2 regions of the Paenibacillus sp. FSL E2-0201 genome follow, and region 2 is predicted to be linked to the other one. Evidence: riboswitches for the same ligand, from Rfam matches in the RefSeq annotation. Region 2 holds a riboswitch; the other holds the start of a gene.
What was found. A riboswitch is a leader RNA that binds a small molecule or an ion and turns the genes downstream of it on or off. The one in region 2 is predicted to bind ZMP and ZTP.
Positions count from the first base shown of each region.

Region 1: it holds a riboswitch for ZMP and ZTP, as region 2 does, so the genes downstream of both, NSU15_RS11035 (DJ-1/PfpI family protein) here and NSU15_RS28715 (TIGR01440 family protein) in region 2, are expected to answer to the same signal.

Region 1 is NZ_CP150154.1:2,514,850-2,525,522, forward strand. It holds gene NSU15_RS11000 (adenosylcobalamin-dependent ribonucleoside-diphosphate reductase) at 1-384, shown strand, start outside; gene NSU15_RS11005 (hypothetical protein) at 475-750, opposite strand; gene NSU15_RS11010 (hypothetical protein) at 775-996, opposite strand; gene NSU15_RS11015 (YheC/YheD family protein) at 1,042-1,467, opposite strand; gene NSU15_RS11020 (hypothetical protein) at 1,864-2,307, shown strand; partial or broken gene NSU15_RS11025 (IS1595 family transposase) at 2,282-3,078, shown strand; gene NSU15_RS11030 (phosphotransferase) at 3,156-4,070, shown strand; ZMP/ZTP riboswitch at 4,401-4,479, shown strand; gene NSU15_RS11035 (DJ-1/PfpI family protein) at 4,539-5,153, shown strand; gene NSU15_RS11040 (GNAT family N-acetyltransferase) at 5,219-5,689, shown strand; gene NSU15_RS11045 (nucleotidyltransferase domain-containing protein) at 5,926-6,711, shown strand; gene NSU15_RS11050 (hypothetical protein) at 7,446-7,691, shown strand; gene NSU15_RS11055 (hypothetical protein) at 7,707-7,865, shown strand; gene NSU15_RS11060 (cytidine deaminase) at 8,291-8,689, opposite strand; gene NSU15_RS11065 (5,10-methylenetetrahydrofolate reductase) at 8,956-9,915, shown strand; gene NSU15_RS11070 (translation factor GTPase family protein) at 10,105-10,673, shown strand, end outside.
Region 2 is NZ_CP150154.1:6,352,503-6,363,175, forward strand. It holds gene atpA (F0F1 ATP synthase subunit alpha) at 1-163, opposite strand, end outside; gene NSU15_RS28670 (F0F1 ATP synthase subunit delta) at 175-726, opposite strand; gene atpF (F0F1 ATP synthase subunit B) at 723-1,211, opposite strand; gene atpE (F0F1 ATP synthase subunit C) at 1,309-1,521, opposite strand; gene atpB (F0F1 ATP synthase subunit A) at 1,626-2,393, opposite strand; gene NSU15_RS28690 (ATP synthase subunit I) at 2,423-2,791, opposite strand; gene NSU15_RS28695 (AtpZ/AtpI family protein) at 2,793-3,026, opposite strand; gene wecB (UDP-N-acetylglucosamine 2-epimerase (non-hydrolyzing)) at 3,205-4,365, opposite strand; gene upp (uracil phosphoribosyltransferase) at 4,426-5,055, opposite strand; gene glyA (serine hydroxymethyltransferase) at 5,478-6,725, opposite strand; gene NSU15_RS28715 (TIGR01440 family protein) at 6,839-7,423, opposite strand; ZMP/ZTP riboswitch at 7,498-7,580, opposite strand; gene NSU15_RS28720 (low molecular weight protein arginine phosphatase) at 7,629-8,216, opposite strand; gene NSU15_RS28725 (manganese efflux pump) at 8,264-8,836, opposite strand; gene NSU15_RS28730 (L-threonylcarbamoyladenylate synthase) at 8,963-10,201, opposite strand; gene spoIIR (stage II sporulation protein R) at 10,411-10,673, opposite strand, start outside.

The sequences.
Region 1 (10,673 bases), 2.9 Mb from region 2:
GAGAAGGTAGAACTGTTGATCAAACATCTGAAAGGGATCGGTGGGTCAGGCGCTATCGGCTTCGGTGCGAATCGAGTTGAATCCATTGCTGATGCTGTAGCTAAAGCACTAGAAACACACGTGCTGAACAACGCTCAGGATGATCATGTGCCTGCACCTATCGCAGCGACTTTGGAGCTGGAGGATTTCAATGAAGCGTTGAACGCGGAGTTGAAGGCGAGTGTTCCTGCGGCAGCTTCTATTGAAGATGGTCAGGGCGGACATGGCGCGCATAACCATACTTCTGCTTCCCGTGACCTTTGTCCTTCTTGCGGCGGTGCTTCGCTGATAAATATTGAGGGTTGTAAGACTTGCGGGAACTGTGGGTATAGTCGTTGTGGGTAAGTATTTGACATAGAATAATTTGAATAACTTAGTGTGATTTTTTATTTTAAATGAGAAAAATTCGTTTTAAACGAGAAAAATCATTCATATTCAAGCGTGTGCATATTTTTGCATTAGAACTAAGTTTTTAAGCCGGTAAGCCTTTCTGTTAAGGTTTATCGGCTTTTTTATAATAAGCCAAACAGAAACATGAGTTGTTGTTGGTTTGTCATTGAATATAAAGTACGAAGCGAATAACCTGCCCTTAGTTGCAAGAATTAATACATCTAGAATAATATTTGGATAATTGCTTTTGGAAAGACCTTCTAATGGCAATCCCTTTGCCAATGGTGAAAAGGCTATGGATACTATTCCTTCCTCCTTCAATACATCCTGCAGCCCATTTTCTATCTATCTATCGAACATTTCTATATTGCTGACCGAGCCAACCTCGTCACTGCCATATTTAGCCGTACAGATGAGGATCGGAGCCGTCTTAAATTGGCCGGAGGTACCATTATTAAAGATTTTTTCTGTACGAATGTCGATAAAATGAATATCATCCCATACGCCATTCCCTTGGTCATGATCCACGCTGTCACCCCGATAGTCCTGAATCACGTCAATATTCATAAATCAATATCGCTGACCGCAGCTCGTCCTTGTATGCCTACCTAGCTACTCTTTCAATAAGGTCTCTGCACGAACCGCGTGACCACCACCATGAAGATTAGAGGTTATGCTTCGTGCAGCACCTACTCTTGCGGCCATTCCCGTTAGCTCCCAGCCCCCTTGCCCATTCTTCTGAACAAGCATACGGTAATCATGAAAACATCCGCCAAGTAATTGCAGTGGAATGCCCAGCTGAATGAGGAAGCTTCCTCCGACACACCATTGACGAACAATCGATTCCAGTCGTGAGGCTGAGACCTTCCGAGGGGCTATGATACGGCGATCCTGCCGACGACCTTGGATATCAAAGACGCCTTGTTTATCCTTCATTTTCTCGATTCTAAAAATACCACGTCCATCCGTACCGTTAGCCGGTTTGATATAGACTACTGGTGTCTGTTTAAGCGGTACTATATAGATGTGGAAAAATATTCAAAATTTCTCACCGTAGCAATAACCAAAACTAACGTGTTTTTTATTACATGTGTTTGTAACCAGCTTTATGATCTATACAGCTTTTCTAAGTAATTTGAACTCAATAGGTCTAATGAAAAGGGTTGTACTTAACTTCTACTTTGTCCTTTGTTCATAAACTTTAAATCAGTTCAAATAAATTATCTAATCTTGACTTGGAAGAGGGGTTTTCTATTCATTTTCGCCTTAAAATTCCCGATGATTACATTATAAGGATATTTAGTGTTTTAATTTAAATTAATCTACATAATTTCAGGGGTGGAATATAGGTGCTTGAAGTAAGAAGAAAATCTTGATGAAGGGTGATGATACCATTAGAGCATTAAGTGAACGAATGGAAAAGAGGGACGAACGATGAAGTCATTCAAGACAGGACTACAAGCCATTCTTTATGTACTACTGGTGGTTGGACTGCATCTGATCCTAATCTATTTTTTTAAGATAAGAATAGAGGGATGGGGAACGGAGTTATTAAATATCTCATTTAAGGTGTACTTCATACCGCTTTTATTATGCTTAATTAATTCTTTTTTGTTTATAAGGACTCAGAGGATAAAGTACAATGCTATTTGGTTTTTGGTAACTATGCTATCCAGCCTCTTACTTCTTTTATTTTTCAATGCAATACAAGATGACAGTGATAGTGAGTATGGAGTTGTCGTTTCTATTGAATGGTTTCCAAAATATCAAGTGGAAATGCTCTTTCTGCTTCCTTGGAGTATTTCTATTATACAATTTATCTTAACGCTATATTATCTAATCAAAATAAGAAAAAATCTGTCGCCAAACATTCAATGACCTTACGAACACCCCTCTGAAACGAATGAGGCGACCTCATATGTGGGTTCGTTTTATCGGATGCATGATTGAGGGCTTTTCTCTGAGAAAATGTGCAGAGCAGTTAAACGATGAAGTCACGCATGTCACCTTGTTTTACTGGCGGTATAAGATTCTTTCCGCTCTGAAGCAGATTCCAACCGAAGCATTTCAAGATATTGTTGAAATGGACGAGACCTACTTTCTTTACTCGGAAAAGAGCAAGCGGAATATTGCCGAACGCAAGCCACGTAAACGTGGCGGCAAAGCGAAATATCGTGGTATAAGCCACGATCAAGTGTGCTGCTGGTTGCCCGTGACCGTCAGAAAATAACTTACTCTGGCATACTTGGGCGTGGACGTATTCAGATTACAAAATTAGACGAAGCGATTGGTGGTCATCTATCTGACTCAAACGTGTTATGCACTGATTCATGGAGGGCATTTAGCTCCTATGCGAATTCAAAAGGCATGACTCATTACCGATTCAATTCCGACGGAAAACAACGTGTGAAAGGCGTATACCATAGCCAAAACGTAAACAGCTACCACAGCCGCTTGAAGAAATGGATGGATCGCTTCAATGGTGTTGCAACAAAGTATTTGCAGAATTACTTGGCGTGGTTTCGTTACTTAGACAGCAAGGAATATGAGAATACCGCATCGAATAAGAAAAATATGTTGGTCAAATCGTGCCTGTTTACTGTGACCGACACGAACACCAAACTTCGGCTTTCTGCTTATTCTTGTTAAGCAAACGGGCAGTTATGCGTAACTTTTAGGGAATGTAAACATCTACATAACGTAAGGAACGAGGAGGCAGACAATTCATGGGAGGAACGAATGTATGGGATGCGGAGTGGGAGGTTAACGAAGAGCAGGCGCGGACGCTGATCGGCAAACAATTCCCTCAGCTGTCATCGAAGCAAGTGAAGCGATTGGGCTGGGGCTGGGACAATACGGTTTTTCTCATCGGTGACGAGTACGTGTTCCGGTTTCCAAGAAGAACGATTGCAGTTGGCTCGATTCGTATGGAAGGGAAGCTGCTGCCAAAGCTGGAGGCATATATAACCATCCCCTATCCGAAACCGTTGTTTTATGGCGAAGCAAGTGACGAATACCCGGCACCATTTCTTGGCTATGCACACGTGCTAGGAGATTTCCCAATCGGTTTGACGGAAGAACGCCGGGCTTTATCGGCAGAGACGCTGGCGAAATTTTTGCGGAGATTGCATGAGTTTCCGGTGCAGGCGGCGCTGAAGTGCGGAGTTCAGCAAGATCATCGAAACTTGACGGACATAGCATCGCGCAAAGTGAAATTGGAGGGCTTTCTATCGAAGGTGGTTGAACACTTGTCGCCGGAGGAGTCCGGTGTGATCGAAGCGTATATTAGCAGGCTGCAAAAGGACCGTGTCGAGGCGGTGAATGCACTGCTACATGGCGATCTTCATTTCAAAAATATGCTTGTGAATGAGAACGGGATCGTTTCCGGCATCATTGATTGGGGCGATCTGAGCGTAGGTCATCCGGCTTGCGATTTGAGCGTTGCTTATAGCTTTTTACCACCTTACGCTCGCGGCGTGTTTTTCGAAACGTACGGAGGAGCGGACGAGGAAACGAAGCTGCTGGCGCGGCTGATCGCGGTATACATCCCCATACTGATCTTAATGCAAGCGGTCGATGACGGGAATGAAGCGATTGCGGCAGAGGCGAAATCCAACATCATGCGGGCACTGTCGGATTAGGCTCATTATTTCGTTGTGGCTATGGGGCTATGGCTATCGGCACCATTTTGTCGTTTAAAGGCCGCGGTAAGGTACGATCCGCCTTCTCTGATGCCGCTTTATGTTGAGGAACACGAAATTTAACAGAGTAAGTCGTTGCGTTAACGGGACACTATAGTTCAATAATGAGAGGGCTACCGAGAGGTAGCCCTTTGTTCAACTACCATGAAAGAACGGGTCAACTTTCATGCTCTGTGGTGCATTGCAGAGGATGCATGGATGGCTAACGGGCAGGATAACGTAAAAATTAAATTGATGAGATAGATATTTCATACTATAATAAAGTAAATATTTGGTATGTGCGACTGGCGAAACGTGGAGTACCACGAGGAAGCACATATTTCAAACGCCGTTCGCCTGGGCAAAGTATTTGATCTAAGATCAAATGCTTTTTTGTGTTTCTATCCACGAAAGGGACGGTGTTATGGAGTGAAAGTAGCTTATATTCTCTTTGACAAGATGACAACATTGGATTTTGTCGGCTTTTATGAAGCGGTGTCTTGGCTAAAAATTCTAAATGCTAAGGAAAATGTGTCATGGGATCTCTGTGCAAAATGCGAGAAAATTACAGATGACCGTGGTATGACAATACAGATAGAGCATATTAGCCCAGATCTGTCTAAGTATGATTTGATATTTATTCCCGGCGGCATGCCTACCAGAGATTTGAGATACGATACAGAGTTTATATCTTGGATACAAACTGCTCGAGATGTGCAATACAAAGTGTCTGTTTGTACGGGAGCTTTGATTTTAGGTGCCGCAGGGTTCTTAACTGATAAAATGGCGACAACGAATCCAACTGCTTACGAATTATTGATTCCTTATTGCACAGAGGTTGTTAAGGCTCGGATTGTACGTGATGGAAATATTTTAACCAGCGGAGGAGTTTCAGCTTCAATTGATTTAGGGTTGTACCTTGTTGAATCACTAACGAATAAGGATGTGGTGAAAAAGGTCCAAAAGATGATGGATTACCCTTACTATCAAGCGGGGAAATTGTCTAATATTTTCATGCCGCACACGAGTGAAGAATACTGTTAAACTTAAGAATTACGACTGGGAGTTGTACTTATCAATAGCTTCCAGTAATTCAGGGGGGTGAAGGATTGAATATACGTTTATTGGAAGATAATGATCGAAGTCAAGTTGAAAATATTATGGCAAGTCACCCTCTTCAATTTCCCAAATTCATCATTGAGAAATACTCATTGAGGTGGTCTGATTTCCTGGAGAAACAGGAATATAAGATTTGCGGTTATTACGTGGCACATACCGATATCGTTCTCGGTCATGCTGGATATATTTTCGATGCTGAAAGAGGACTTTATGAAATAGTTGGGGTAGCAGTTCATAAGGAAAGTCAACGTAAGGGAATCGGAAAAGAAATTCTTGATACCATATGTAATCAAGTTCATTTACTTGGTGGGAACAAGGTGATTCTACACACTTTGGGGCATGTTGGTAATGAAAATACGTTAATTTTCTACCGCAATATAGGTTATGAGCAAGTTGATTTTGAAAAGGATTTCTTTAAAACAGACTATCATAGAGTTACTTTTGTAAAAAGGTTGGGCTAACAGTTATTACGCTAACGTAACACGATAGCTCAATAAATGAAAGGGCTGCCGTGAGGTAGCCCAAAATAAATAATTAGACTGGTAACGTCCCATTACGCTAACGGGCAGTTATCTATAAGACGGTTGATTCATTCGGGGGATTGCGGGAATTTCAAAAGTGGAATATTATTTAATTATGATTAACGTATTGGCTTACTAATTAATTCTTATATTAATTTTATTGGAGTTGATGTATTATGTATCCCCATCATCAAGCTGCCATTGATGCCATCACCAACAAGCTTAAAGCCAGACCCGACGTACAAGGGATCATCATCGGAGGTTCCGTGGCGCATGGCTTTGCCAACGAAACCTCTGATATCGACATTATGATCGTCCTTTCTGAAGAGGATTACAAGAAAGCTTGTTCCATCCATAATCTTGGGTATTTCGAAACGGAATCCTGTTCTTATGAAGGCGGTTACGTAGACGGGAAAGTTGTATCCGCTTCCTACATCAAGCAAGTGGCCGAATCCGGCAGCGATCCTGCTAAGTTCGCATTCCAGGATGCGTTCGTCACCTATTCCAATATCGAGGGGTTGGAACAGTTGGTCCAATACGCTCCCCGATATCCGTTGGAGAAAAAGGCAGAGAACATGCAGAAGTTCTATGCACAATTCGAAACCTGGAAATGGTATTATTACGAAGGACTGAAACGCAACAATCGTTTATTAATCGACTACTGTTTGACCCACTATGCCTTTTTCGCAGGTAGGTTGATTTTGGTACACAACGAAACGCTGTTCCCTTCTTATAAGTGGTTCTTAAAGGTTCTAGAAGGGGTTGAAAAGAAGCCGGAGAATTTGTTGGCGGACATCCATCGGGTACTGGAAGAACGAACGCCGGAAGCCGTCGAGAATCTGTACGAGAGTATTGTGGAATTTAATAACTGGTATCAGGCAGAGCATCATTGGACGGTTCAGTTTATGATAGATAACCAGCTGAACTGGATGGACGGACCGGTTCCGGTTCTCGATTTATAAACTGTTTTGCTAACGGGACACGTTTGTTCAATAAAACAGCGACAGTCTAGGACTTTATTTTCTTGTCCTTGGCTGTCGCTGTTTCAATTTCAACGCTCAGTCTATAACTTATTTTATGGAGTCTAACGGTATGACAATTAGAAAACCCGCGTGAAATAAAGCCATCCCGTCTAATACTTTATTTTCTGCTGACATTATCCTTATGAATATCCATACCACATGCACGTTCAACTACGATTTCCATTCTAAAGTATCCTCTCTACGGCTAAATTAGGTAAGAGGCTGGTGCAACAATCAGAGTAGGATTAATCTCCCATGAGTGCTTCCCGATAGGGAGCGACAATCTGTGATGCACCGTGATCGTTGGAGTCAGACTAACGGATGGGCTAGGCACCATAGTTGATCGACCTTCCTCTCCCAGCCATAGTAGCAGTATGGACAGATTCGTCAATCCATTTTCATCATCTGTGGTGCAGCGCTTGCGCTACATGCATGACTAACGGGCAGATTAGCGCGAAGGCAAGCCAAACGAAAAAGAGTATAATAGGATTAAAAATTGAGCCCAAAAGGTGTGTCCTCATGCCCGAATATTCTCATATCCAAACTTATATAAAGTGTGATCATCTTAATTTCCAAGATGTTATCAGGCCCTTTTGAGAAGTAATAAACTCGCTAGAACTTGATTCTAAATACTTCAATGAAGAGCGGAATGGAAAGTCTCGGAAAATGGTTTCATGTACGTTGGTGGAGGTGCTGCGCCTCAAAAAATCCGTATGGGGGACAGAACCTTGGCATATCCAACGATTGAACTAACGAGACACGATAATTCAATAATACAAATTGATGAGCAGGAGCTACGGTATCCCGCTTTTTTCATTGAACGGGCAGGACGGTTCCAATATATGGTATATTTAAATAAGACGAAATCCTGCTTATTGGAGGCCATAAGAATTGTCCAATCCATTATTGGGGTATGGTAGAGGGAGCGTGATGTAGTGGAAAAGATAGCTGGAATTTTTTTGTTTTTTATTTTTATGATTCCTATGTATGGAGTATTAATATGGACTTATTTTTGTCCTGAGGATAGTTTATTATGGGGGAAACGATGGATGTATAAAGAAGAACCTGAAGTATCTGAGGGGGCAATTCGTTAAGCAAAAGTAGCCTCATTGACAGTTATTGTGGTACTGACTATTATATTTGGAGTCCTAATATTTAGTTAAGCATCAACGTCCGTTTGTACTTTTTTGATTCTCGTGATACCTCAATCTTGTTCAAATAAAATCTAGGGTTGTTCCCAATAGTAAGCAAAAAGCGGTTAACCTAACGAGACACGATAGCAATAAACCGCCTTTTCAACGAAGGCGGTTTTCTTATGGTCAAATATCAACATTGGAATTTAACATAGCCAAAGAAAAAGAGAAGGTTGGAATTGCGATTTGGTAAGTCACAACGTATTCACGGGGTGTGTCTGGTCTGTGGACTTTGTGTTCTGACTAAGCTTTTAAACACAAAAATACGCGTACTTGTCTAACACAGGTACGCGTGTTTTGATATTCCACTATGGTAGGTATTATTTTTACATATCTAAATTTTTGAATGCGTAAGGCAATAAATCCCTTAAACTCAGCTCTAAGATTTCTTTTTTCTCATTGGTTAAGTAGACAGGCATGTCGGGCAAACAGAATTCCGATAATACTTGTCTGCAGATACTGCATGGCGGCAGAAAATCCATTGTGTCACCTGCTACAGCTATAGCCTGAAAATCACCTTTAGTATAGCCCTTTGTAATAGCTGTGAAGATTGCTGTTCTCTCTGCACAATTAGTAGCACCAAAAGATACATTTTCTACGTTTACTCCATTAATAACATTTCCATCTTTAAGTAATAAGGCTGCTCCAACTGGAAATTTAGAATAAGGGGCATAAGCAGCTTTCTTTGTGTTACGTGCGCTTTCCATTAATTCTTCTTTATTCATAATACTCACCCTTTTTAAATAAGAATGAACCTTTCGGTCCCCTTATCGCCAACCTTAAGGTAGGCAGGACTTCTAATATTATAGTCAGACCAAATGGTTGTCAACATTAAAATCTAGAAGCTCCGCCTCCATGATGTACTACTCGATAAGTACCAATAGGGAATCATAGCTTTAAGATATAACTAGATATAGTAAATATAAGTTATACATATTAAGCTTGCCATGGTAGCCTTAACTTATAAGAGACGAGTAGAGGAGTTTTTAATTTGGGAGCGGCAGGGAACACATTTAAACAAAAAATATTGAGCAAGAAACCTGGTATTTTAACATATGGGATGACACCACCGAAGGCAAGCCATTCACCAGAAAAGATATCAGAAATTGCACAGAAACAGGTTGAAAGACTTAAAAACGTTGATTTAGATGCTTTAATTCTTTACGACGTCCAGGAGGAAGCAGAAAGAGTTGATCATGAAAGACCTTACCCATACTTACCAACGATTGATCCGGCTATCTATGGTGATAAATACCTAGGACAAGTGGAGGTCCCGAAAATAATTTATCGGTGCGTCGGTAATGATACAAGAGCTTCGTTCGCGGATTGGATTAAGACTGACGAAAGTGAAGACAGATTTTCCGTGTATGTGGGCGCTTCGTCAAGTAAGCAAGAGGTGAAATTGAATTTACCAGATGCTTATATGCTAAGCAAACAGTTAAATAGTAATTTGAATTTTGGAGGAGTTGTCATTCCTGAAAGACATATAAAAAAGAATGATGAGCATACACGGATTGTGGAAAAGATTAACAATGGGTGCAGCTTTTTTATCACTCAGGCAACTTATAATGTAGAGGCATCAAAGAATTTATTGTCTGATTTATATTATTACAATACAAATAAGGGTTTTGAAATGGTTCCTATTTTATTTAATCTTGCACCATGTGGCACAGCGAAAACATTACAATTTATGAAATGGTTGGGGATCAGTATCCCGGGATGGTTAGAAAATGAATTGAAATACTCGAACGATATTTTGGATAAATCCATTCAGCTATCTCAAAAAATATTTGAAGAACTATTTGAGTTCGGGCTGGAGAAGGGAATTCCAATTGGATGCAGCATTGAAAGTGTTTCAACAACTAAGTTGGAGATTGAAGCATCCATTCAGCTTGCTAAAGATGTAAAGGCGTTTCTAGATAAAAAGCTGTTGAGTCTAGAAAGTAGATGATTTATTGTTTTAAGGAGATTGAGCCGGTAATCCTTTCTGTTAAGGGTTACCGGTTTTTTATAAGTTAATAGGGACATAATCATCATCTCAATAGCTTGTCATGCTGTCGGTGGTGAGAGATTCTGTACAAGCTACTAGATTTCGGCTACGATTCTTATATAAAAGATTGATTGAATGGATGGTAGAAATATGTATTGTAAACTGTCAGAAGCATCACCAATCACCATCGGACTGCTAGCACATGTTGATGCCGGCAAAACCACCTTCGCAGAGCAGCTCCTATACCATGCTTCCGGAATTAAGACTCGGGGAAGAGTCGATCATCAGGATGCCTTTTTGGATAGTCATGAGATGGAGCGGGCACGGGGGATAACGATTTTTGCTGACCAGGCGGTGATGAAATATAACGAACAATCGTATCAGCTCATTGACACACCGGGGCATGTCGATTTTTCAGCTGAGATGGAGCGCGCTTTACAGGTCATGGATTATGCGGTAGTCATCTTAAGTGCTGTGGAGGGCATTGAAGGGCATACCGAGACGGTCTGGCAATTGCTACAGGAATATGGCATACCCACTTTTATATTTATTAACAAAATAGATCGTACCGGTGCTGACGTCCAGCGTGTGCTAAAAGCGTTAAGGCAGAAATTTTCGCCGGATATGTTGTATTTGGCAAAAGGTCTAGATCAGAGCATGCTGCCTGAAGAGGTCATTACCGCTGTTGCTGAGCGAGATGAAGCCTTGATGGAGGCATA
Region 2 (10,673 bases):
ACTCTAGCAACTCGCCTGCCATTGCGTTTTCCAGACCGTAGACACGAGCGATACCGTCTCCGACTTGAATGACGGTGCCCACTTCGGCAACTTCGATATCGGCTTTATATTGCTCAATTTGACTTTTGATCAAAGTGCTGATCTCTTCAGGTCTGATGCCCAATATCCTCACCCCTATCTTCTATGCTTATCATTAAAGGATTTCTCGAGACGTTCCAATTTACTAGACAGACTGCCGTCATACAGCGTATCGCCGATATAAACTTTCAGTCCTCCCAGCAGGCTTGGATCTACCACATTCGTAACCCGGATTTTACGGTTTACGAGCTGGCCAAATTCTGCAGCTACAGCCGCTTGTTCTTCTTCACTTAAAGAATAAACGGAGTATACCTTAGCATCACCAATGCCAAGAGCGTCTCCTTCAATCTTGATATACGTATCCAGCAGTTCGGCAAAAATATCGGTTCTGCCCCGCTCTACTAACAGTTCTACAATGTTCATCACGATAGGAGAGAGCTTATCTTGAAGTGCTGTGCGCAGCACTTTCAGCTTGTCGGACTCCGAGATACGTGGTGCAAGAATAAACCGCTGTACCTCTAGGTCTGAGTGTAATACTTCGACCACTGCCTTGAGCTGTTCTTCTACTTCAAGGGTAATCCCCTTCTCTACCGCTGCACTGTACAATGCTTTAGCGTAGCGCTTGGCAACTACCGTATCGCGGCTCATGATCGGCCTCCTACCTCATTGAGGTATTGGTTCACAAGCTGCTCCTGCTCACTGCTAGCACTAACTTCTTTCTTAAGAAGTTTAGAAGCAATACGAACAGATGCCGTTCCAATTTCGCTGCGCAACTCTTCCACTGCTTTATTCTTCTCGTTCTCGATATCGCGCACGGCCTCTTCTTTGACGCGTGCAGCTTCAACTTTAGCTTGCGCCAAAGCTTGTTCTACCTGTTGATTACTAGTAATTTGCGATTGTTGAATAATCTGTTGAGCTTCCTGGCGTGCACTGTTCAGCGCTTGCTTCTGCTCTTCCACATACGCGACCGCTTGCTCTCTAGTCTTCGCAGCTTCATCCATTTGCTGCATTACCAGCTCACGGCGCTTCTCCATCACTGCGAACAATTTGCTGAACGCATACTTACTGAGCAAGAAATATAGAATCCCAAAGGCTACAATTGAAAATACGATGTTTGTCCAAACAATTTCCACTGAGGTCACTCCCTTCCGTTACCGCGTCATGCGGACGTATACAAAAGTAAGGCGCGGATGGCACTGGCCGTCCCCGCCAAACCGTAAATACGGTTTATTAAGAAAACATGATCAGGAATGCGATAACTGTTGCTGCCAACGGAATAACTTCGACGATACCTACACCGATAAACATTGTTGTTTGTAGGGCATTACGAGCTTCTGGCTGACGAGCGATGGACTCAACTGTTCTACTAACGATCATACCGTTACCAAGACCTGCGCCAAGTGCACCCAATCCAACCGCTATTGCTGCTGCTAAAAATTCCATTTGTAAATATCCTCCTTTAATTTCGGTTCATATTGTGTTTAATGATATAAGATATCTCCCGCGAAAGAAAATCAGACGATAGCCGTTCTCTTCGCAGCAGTTCATTAATGTGCTTCTTCTTCGTGAATCGTCATCTGTGCGATATAAACCATCGTCAGAATCGTAAAGATAAACGCCTGTAGTGCCCCGACGAAAATACTGAAGCCTTGCCATACAGCCAGGAACGGAATACTGAGAATCCCCAGTTTCAAAATGACTGTAATCAGTACTTCTCCGGCAAAAATGTTAGCAAATAGACGAATAGCCAAAGCTACTGGTTTTGCCAAGTTCTCGATAATGTTCAGTGGCAAAAAGATTGGAAACGGCTCAATATAGTGTTTGAAATAATGCTTTCCATTGAGCTTAATGCCCAGGAAGTTCATCAGTATAAACACAATAATTGCCAATCCTGCAGTGATATTAATGTCAGCAGTCGGCGACTTGTACCATAAGATCTCAACATGATCACCATGCGCCAAGTTCTTGGTTGCTTCAATCACATGGCCAAACACGGTTACAGGTCCATGTGCTTCAGTTACAACTGAGAAAGGCAATCCAAGAAGGTTGGAAACAAAGATAAACAGAATCAACGTTAGCCCCAAAGATATGTAAGGTTTTCCTTTCTTCAGGTCCATGGCACTGCTAATGACACCCTCTACAAATTCAACAACCCATTCCATAAAATTCTGAAGCTTAGATGGATTCTCAACCGAAAGCTTACGAACCGACAGCATCACCAGTACAAATACTACTGTACAACTGATCAGAAGCATCAATACGGCTGATATATCTATCGGTATTCCCCCGACAAAGATTTTCGGCATCTCATGCATAGTATCATCCCCCTTTCTCTTTAATCTGGTTAAAGTTTGTTCTTCACACTCAGATATATCCCCGCAGGAATGGCGAGAAGCTGAGGAATGAATACGCCCGAAACAGTTGCTACCAGGGAGAAATGCTCAATTTTGACCGCGAACATAGTGACCAAAATTGCAAAGCTAATCCGTGTAACAAAACCGAGGCTGAAGGCATTCCCTTCGTTGCTCGCAATCGACTGCGTTACCCGTCGAACCTTGACGGCCAGATAACGAAAGTTTACCAATCCCGCCACCAGACCCAGAGTCATGCCCAGCGTAGTCTCCCTGGTCTCATGATGAAGCGCCCAGCCCATTAAGAGTCCTGCCATAAGGACGAGCGTAACTCTAGTGACGGTATTGATCATGGGAGTCATATTATCCATTCTGCTCCCCCAAAAATTTTTTAATTAACAGGACGACGTTCATAATCCCCAGAATCATTCCGGTTATTGTGCCAATGGCGAGCCAATATTTCGGACCCTCCATCAGGTCTTTCAGCCACCTTGCCGCAAAAAAACCAATAACAATGTAAGCGGCGAGTATAGTGCCTGCACTTCCAATGATAAGCGCGGTCTGTAACAAGCTGTCCCTGCTATTTTGTTCTTTCATTGGCTACAATCCCAACTAATTTTACTGAATTTCTGGAGACTTTGTCAATTCATTGAACATTGCCTAAAAACCCTTGAAAACATGAAAATAATCACAGCAAAATGTTCCAAAACCATATAAACCGTACAGTTTGACTGTATGGTGTTTTTAATCAGCTCAGATATTACTTTAAATGAAATTATTTATTTTTTGTGAACATTCTGTGAAACTCTTCAGGACGTTCCTTATTTACACCGAAATGGTGCAAAATCGCATTGACAATTCGTTGGGAGGCTTTGCCATCTCCGTACGGGTTGGCGGCCCGACTCATCGACTGATAGAGCTCATTATCAGTCAAAAGAGCATGTGTCCGTTCATACACCTTCTCCTCGTCCGTGCCCACAAGCTCCAGCGTTCCAGCATCTATCCCTTCAGGACGCTCCGTCGTATCACGAAGCACAAGGACGGGAACTCCATATGAAGGAGCTTCCTCTTGCAAACCGCCGGAATCGGTTAAAATCAAGTGGGTATGCGGATAAAAATTATGCAAATCCACGACATCCAGCGGATCAATCAGCTTAATTCTTGGATGTCCACCCAGAATTTCATGTGCAGGTTCCTTAACAGCAGGACTCGGATGCACAGGATAAACAATGGCTACATCTTCGAATTCATCAGCGATTCTTTTAACAGCTCGGAAGATATTACGATGCGGTTCACCTTGCGATTCTCTGCGGTGAGCAGTCATCAAAATAAGTCTTTTTCCTGAAGCAAAATCCAAAACAGGATGCCGATAATCCGGCTGTACGGTATATTGAAACACATCGGTTACGGTGTTGCCTGTGATATAAATACTTGATTCTTTTTTGTTCTCGTGTTTCAAATTGCTAGCTGACCAATCGGTCGGAGCAAAATGCAGATCGGCCAATACACCTGTTAGTTGACGGTTCATTTCCTCAGGATAAGGAGACAGTTTGTTCCATGTCCGAAGTCCTGCTTCTACGTGCCCAACCTGAATTTGCTGCAGGAAGGAGGCATAGCTCGCAAGGAACGTTGTTAATGTGTCCCCATGCACCAGTACGATATCAGGCTTAACCTCTTTCAGTACAGGCTCCAAGCCTTCAAGCACACGAATAGTAATCTCATTCAGCGTCTGACGGTCTTTCATCACATCCAGATCGTAATCAGGAGTGATCTTAAACACTTCCAACACTTGATCAAGGAGTTCTCTATGCTGTGCTGTTACACAAACAATTGATTCGATATGCTCAGGATGCTTCTCTAGTTCAAGAACTAGAGGAGCCATCTTGATCGCCTCGGGGCGCACTCCGAAAACAGTCATCACTTTAATTTTGGACATAACCCCTACCCTCTCATCAAAAAATTCAAATATTTCATATCCCTAATCACGAATTGCTATTTACTTAGTTCCGTACAAACGGTCTCCCGCATCGCCAAGTCCCGGAACGATATATCCATGTTCATTCAAATGATCATCAAGCGCAGCTACGTAAATATCTACATCTGGATGAGCTTCTTGAACTGCAGCAACACCTTCTGGAGCCGCAATCAAGTTCATCATTTTAATTTGTGTACAGCCACGCTTCTTCAACGAGGTAATAGCAGCAATCGCAGATCCCCCTGTAGCCAGCATTGGATCGATTACGATTAGCTCGCGTTCCTGTACGTCTGTAGGAAGCTTAATGTAATACTCAACCGGTTGAAGTGTGTCCGGATCACGGAACAAGCCAACATGTCCTACTTTAGCAGCAGGGAGAAGCTTCAGAACGCCCTCAAGCATCCCTAGGCCCGCACGAAGAATAGGAATAAGCCCAAGCATTCTTCCCGAAATCACTTTACTTTCCGTTTCAGTGACCGGTGTCTGTACCGTAATGGTCTCTAGAGGAATATCACGTGTAATCTCATAAGCCATCAATGTGGCAACTTCATCAACATGCTCTCTAAAATCCTTTGTGTTTGTTCTTACATCGCGAATAAATGTTAGTTTGTGTTGAATTAAAGGATGATCGCAAATCACCAATTTTCCCATTTTAATGTCCCTCCGGTAATTGTAAGTCTTGTCTATAACCTCAGAAAGCGCTTTTGCTTCTCAGTGGCTAAATCCTGTCTATTATAGCATTCCCTTCGCTTCATTTCACCTAGAAAGGCACTTGTATCCATATTGAACACATTCCTATTGTATATCCTTGACCTGAAAGGTAATGATTGGTTGAAACATTCAACCTTTCACTTATAAAACCTAGATTATGTTGTGCAAGTTTTACTTTTTCATACTATTCACATTTTTTTCACTATTGTTTATGAAAGTTCCATGAACTTTCATAAACAATTTCATCGGTTTCCCATCCATTCCCTATGTAATATTGTGAACAATAAACAACAAAAAACCTCCACCAAATCCTAAAATCAGGACTTGATGGAGGTGAACTCATTAATGAATACAAATAAGAACTAGTATTTCAATTCCGGATAAAGTGGGTACTGATCTGTCAAATCAGCAACTTGACGAGCTGCCTCTGCCAATTTCGCTTCGTCCTTAGGATTCTTCAGAACATTAGCAATAATACGGCCAATAACTACCATTGCTTGCTCGTCCATACCACGGGAAGTGACTGCAGGTGTACCAATACGAATACCACTAGTTACAAAAGGACTCGTAGGATCAAATGGAATTGCGTTTTTATTCACAGTGATCCCGATGGAATCTAGTACTTTTTCCGCATCTTTTCCGGTAATGTTCAGGTTACGGGTATCAAGCAACATTAAGTGGTTATCCGTACCACCGGATACAATGTTGACCCCTTCACTTATCAGCGTCTCCGCAAGAACATTTGCATTCTTCACTACATTCTCAGCATAAGTCTTAAAGGAAGGCTGCAAGGCTTCACCAAACGCTACTGCTTTTGAAGCAATTACATGCATCAGAGGTCCACCTTGGGAACCTGGGAATACAGCTTTATCGATCGCAGCAGCCCATGGCTGTCTGCACATAATCATACCTCCGCGAGGACCGCGTAAAGTCTTGTGTGTAGTAGTTGTAACAAAATGAGCATGAGGTACCGGGCTTGGATGAAGGCCAGCAGCAACAAGACCTGCGATATGGGCCATATCTACCATAAACAGAGCGCCGACATCATTGGCGATAGCACCAAGTTTTTCGAAATCAATAATCCGTGGATAAGCACTTGCACCAGCAACAATCAATTTAGGACGGTGCTTAAAGGCTGCTTTGCGTACTTCATCATAATCAATCAGGAAAGTATCTTCTTGCACACCATAGGCAACAAAGTTATACAGCAATCCGGAAGCATTGACAGGACTACCGTGCGTTAAATGTCCGCCATGTGCCAAGTTCATACCAAGAACAGTGTCACCCGGGTTTAGCGCCGCCAAATAAACAGCCATATTCGCTTGTGCTCCGGAGTGCGGTTGTACGTTAACATGCTCCGCACCGAACAATTCTTTTGCACGATCACGAGCTAAATTCTCGACGATATCTACATCTTCACAGCCACCATAATAACGTTTGCCTGGATAGCCCTCTGCATATTTATTCGTAAGCACCGAGCCCATAGCTTCCATTACGGCTTCGCTAACGATATTCTCTGAGGCAATAAGCTCAATGTTGGCACGTTGACGTTTCAGTTCCAGTTCCATCGCTTCCAGTACTGCCGGGTCACTCTTACGTAATTGTTCCATGTTCTTATTTCCTCCCTAGTGTGTGTAGATATATTGTATTTTAGTAGAAACGATTTGCCCGCCATAATAAGGCTTTAGGTCTGCGCTTCTGCAAAAAATATAAAACTAAATTATTAATCACAACCCTGTAAACCACTCTGCTCTGGAGCTCGATAAACGGCACGCTCACCGCCAATAAGCGGAGGTCTGGTCCAGGCTGCATTCACCCTAGCCGCTCCAATGTAGCGTAAGGTCGGTCGAAAAGGAACCGCTACCCGGCGTAAATGCATTCCTATAAGCGTCTCACCAATGTCTAAACCCGCGTGCGCTTCTATTGCTTCCGCCAAAACAGGATCTTTCATAGAGCGATAGGCAGCCGCCGCCATCGAACCTCCAGCCCCCGGTATGGGTACAGCTGAAACTTCTTTTAACCCAAGCGACTCAAGCAAAGAGCGTTCCATTACAAGTGCACGATTCAGATGCTCGCAGCACTGATAAACGGGATAAAATCCTTTTTCCGCTGCGACCAAACGGACCCCTTCGAGCAATTGCTGTGCGACTTCAAGCGCACCACCGGTTCCAATTCGGACACCAGCGACCTCGCTTGTGCTAACTCCAACGACAACAACTTTACCTGATCCAAGGTTACCAGCTTCCGCCAACTCCTTTAACACAGTGACGGTGGCTTCAGTTAAAGACAGATCCACAACTTCGTCCATCACTCAACCTCCTCAAACTTCAAACAAGCTTTATTTAAACAAAAAAGAGCAGTCCGCAGGTAGCTGCGGATTTGCTCTTTTGCCCAGGCGACCGGCCGTTTATTCCGATGCTCCATCGTGGTTTGATCCACATTTGTCGCCAGTTACATCGGAACCGATTAGTTGTATTTTCATCTTAAAGCAAAGCGGACTGAAAATCAACCATTTACATATGGCGTAAAGATTCCAGCTTATCTAGCAAACTAAACAGCGCAGTGCGAATTTCAGCAGCAGTAAGCTCATAATCCTCACGCGTACCCCCAAAAGGATCGGAAATATCAAAGCTCGGAATCCGTTGGCGGATTTCAATCATTCGTTGCAGATCCGTTGCGTTGGGTTCACCGCCTAAAGCAATGCTTAACTCAGCATCTGCATATAGGCTGTCCAATTCCTTAATATCCTCAGTCACAGCTTCTTCGTTATGCACATATTCCTTTAATGTATATGTTTTGGTTACGGCATCCGGAAAATACTGTAGCAAATGCTGCTTATGTCCACTGGTAAGGGTCAGTACAAGATCGGCCCAAGCAACGGATTGCCCTGTTAATTGCGACGACTCCAAATGATCATGAATACCTTCTTCCTGCAAAATAGCTGCAGCATGCCTCGATATAGAAGTGCCAGAAATGGCGGATACACCTGCAGACCGCACTTCCAGGTCGATTCCACGTTCCTTCGCGAGCTTTCGTAAAAGCCCCTCAGCCATAGGACTACGGCATGTATTACCGGTGCAGACGAATAAAATATGCAGCATGCTTTTGCACCCCCATGAAATTAAAATATTGTAATGCCGTTATTGTATCAAAAGATGAATAGCAAGCCAAACCCCAATAAAATAGCCCCGCCCAGCGCTTCACCATAATCCCCGAGTCCACGACTGACATGCCGCCCAAGAAGTAAGCCTACAATCGACATCAGACCTCCACAGACACCGAAAGCTAGTATAGTCAGAAGGACACCATTTACAAACATCCCTAAGGATACCCCAACAGAAAAAGAGTCCACACTCACACTGAGTGAAAGAAGCAGCATCCCCCATAAGGTTCGGTGATTCATAGCTCGCGTTCCTACCACTTCCGGACGAAAGGAGTTATACACCATATGTCCGCCTAACAGCACAAGAAGTCCTCCGGCGGCATAAGTCGTTACTTGACCTAGCAACTGCCCGACATAACTTCCCGTTAATAAACCCAGAAGAGGCATCAGCATATGAAAAAAAGCAATGAGCACACTCATTTGCAGAACATGCAACAGACGAATCCCCTTCATCCCGATACCTACACCGAGCGAAAAAGCATCCATTCCTAATGCAATCGCCATTATGGCAATAGTAACCGTCTGCCCCCAACCGGCATATACATCTCCTATGCCCATGCTTAACCCCCCAAGTCCGAAATATCTTGTACAACAACGATATGCGGACAAGGGGGTAATCATGACTTCATAGGAGATTTCAGCTTAGAATAAGCGGTGCTAAGCTGGGTAGACTAGGCGCCGTAACTATCCGGCGTCAATCACGGAACCACCGGCGGCTTTCATAAGCCGGTTCATAATGGCAGCGCCGAGGCCCGTATACGGACAAGCCTCGGCCAAGATGTAAGTCGCTCCCGCTTCATCAAAGCGCCGCAGCGCGGCATATAGGGAGCGTGCACCTTCCTCCGGCGAGGATAACGAGCCGAGGGAAAGAACGCAGGCGGCAGGATCGGCGGGATAGAAGGGCTTATGCTCCTCGAAGAGGAGTAAGCCCGTCACTTCGCCGCTCAGTTGCGCCGCCTGAAGTAGACTCGCGGCTTCTTCCGCAACACGTTGCGGGGAAGATCCGCGCACTACACCGAGCCAGCCGCGCGGCGCGTAGTGCGTGTACTTCATGCCCGGCGCGCGCGGCGCCGAGTTGTCGGCAGCTTCTGCACCGGAATGTTCCTGCGGTGCAGTGCCTTCTGGAACTTCCACCGCTGCGGAAGTTCCAAATTCCTTAACCGCAGCTGGCTCAGCAGCAATTGCTTCTGCCCCCACTACAGCAGCCAACTGCTCTGAAGTAATTCCGCCGGGACGCAGCACGGCAACCCTTCCATCCGGCTGCACCTGCACTACGGTTGACTCCAGTCCAACTCCCGCGGCGCCGCCATCAAGAACACCATCGATGTATCCGGACAAATCTTCCATCACATGCGAAGCTAAGGTCGGACTCGGACGACCCGAACGGTTAGCACTCGGTGCCGCAACAGGACAGCCCGCTGCACTGATCAGCGCCAAAGCTACCGGATGGTCAGGCATACGTACACCTACCGTATCCAAGCCTGCCGTCACACAAGGCGACAAAACACCTGCACGAACAGGAAGCACAACTGTCAGCGGTCCAGGCCAATATGCATCCATCAATGCCGCAGCCGTAGGATGCACTTCTGTAACCAACTCTTCCAAAGCACCTGAATCGGCAATGTGCACGATTAAGGGATTGTCAGACGGTCGCCCTTTTGCCGCAAAAACAGCCTCAACCGCTGCTGTATTCCGTGCATCTGCTCCGAGTCCGTAGACCGTTTCGGTTGGAAAAGCGACCGTTCCTCCTTCGCGAAGCATCGCTGCCGCCTCCACTATAGCTAGCTTATTCTCTTCGCTTGGCTGAAGCACATCTGAATCCGGAGCTGTATGTTCCAACAAATCCAGCTCCCAATAAACAGTCTCATCCCTATTCTCACTCCTCCGCTGAACAGCGAATAAAGGATCGTTTGGTTCATTCATTCTCATCACAGGCTTTCTACAGGATATATATTGAACACTAGCTTTTCTAGCAAACTTAGAATAAATACTCAGAATATCCATTCCTTCTAATCTTACCAAAAAGCGGCCCCAATGAAGGAGCCGCAGTCGATCTACTTATGAAATAGTAACATATCTAGGTTCAAAACTATAGACCATTTCCGCCAAAACCAAAGAGCTAGCTTCAGCAATTACGACCATAATCCCGAAATCCAGTTCCAAAGATTTTGCAGCAGCTCCCAAACGAAGAACCGCACCTCTGGCTCTGCAGAATCCGCTGCCGCTGCATCCTTTGCCGAAGAATCTGCTTGTACAGCTGTTCCTACTGCTGGTTGCACCTTAACTCCGCTATCTGTCCCAGCAGCCGAGACAGTCTTCGCCCCTTTGTTAGCAGCAGGTGCTGCCGCATCTCCGGAGCCTGCATCGATAAAGCACAGCGGTGGAAACAGTACAC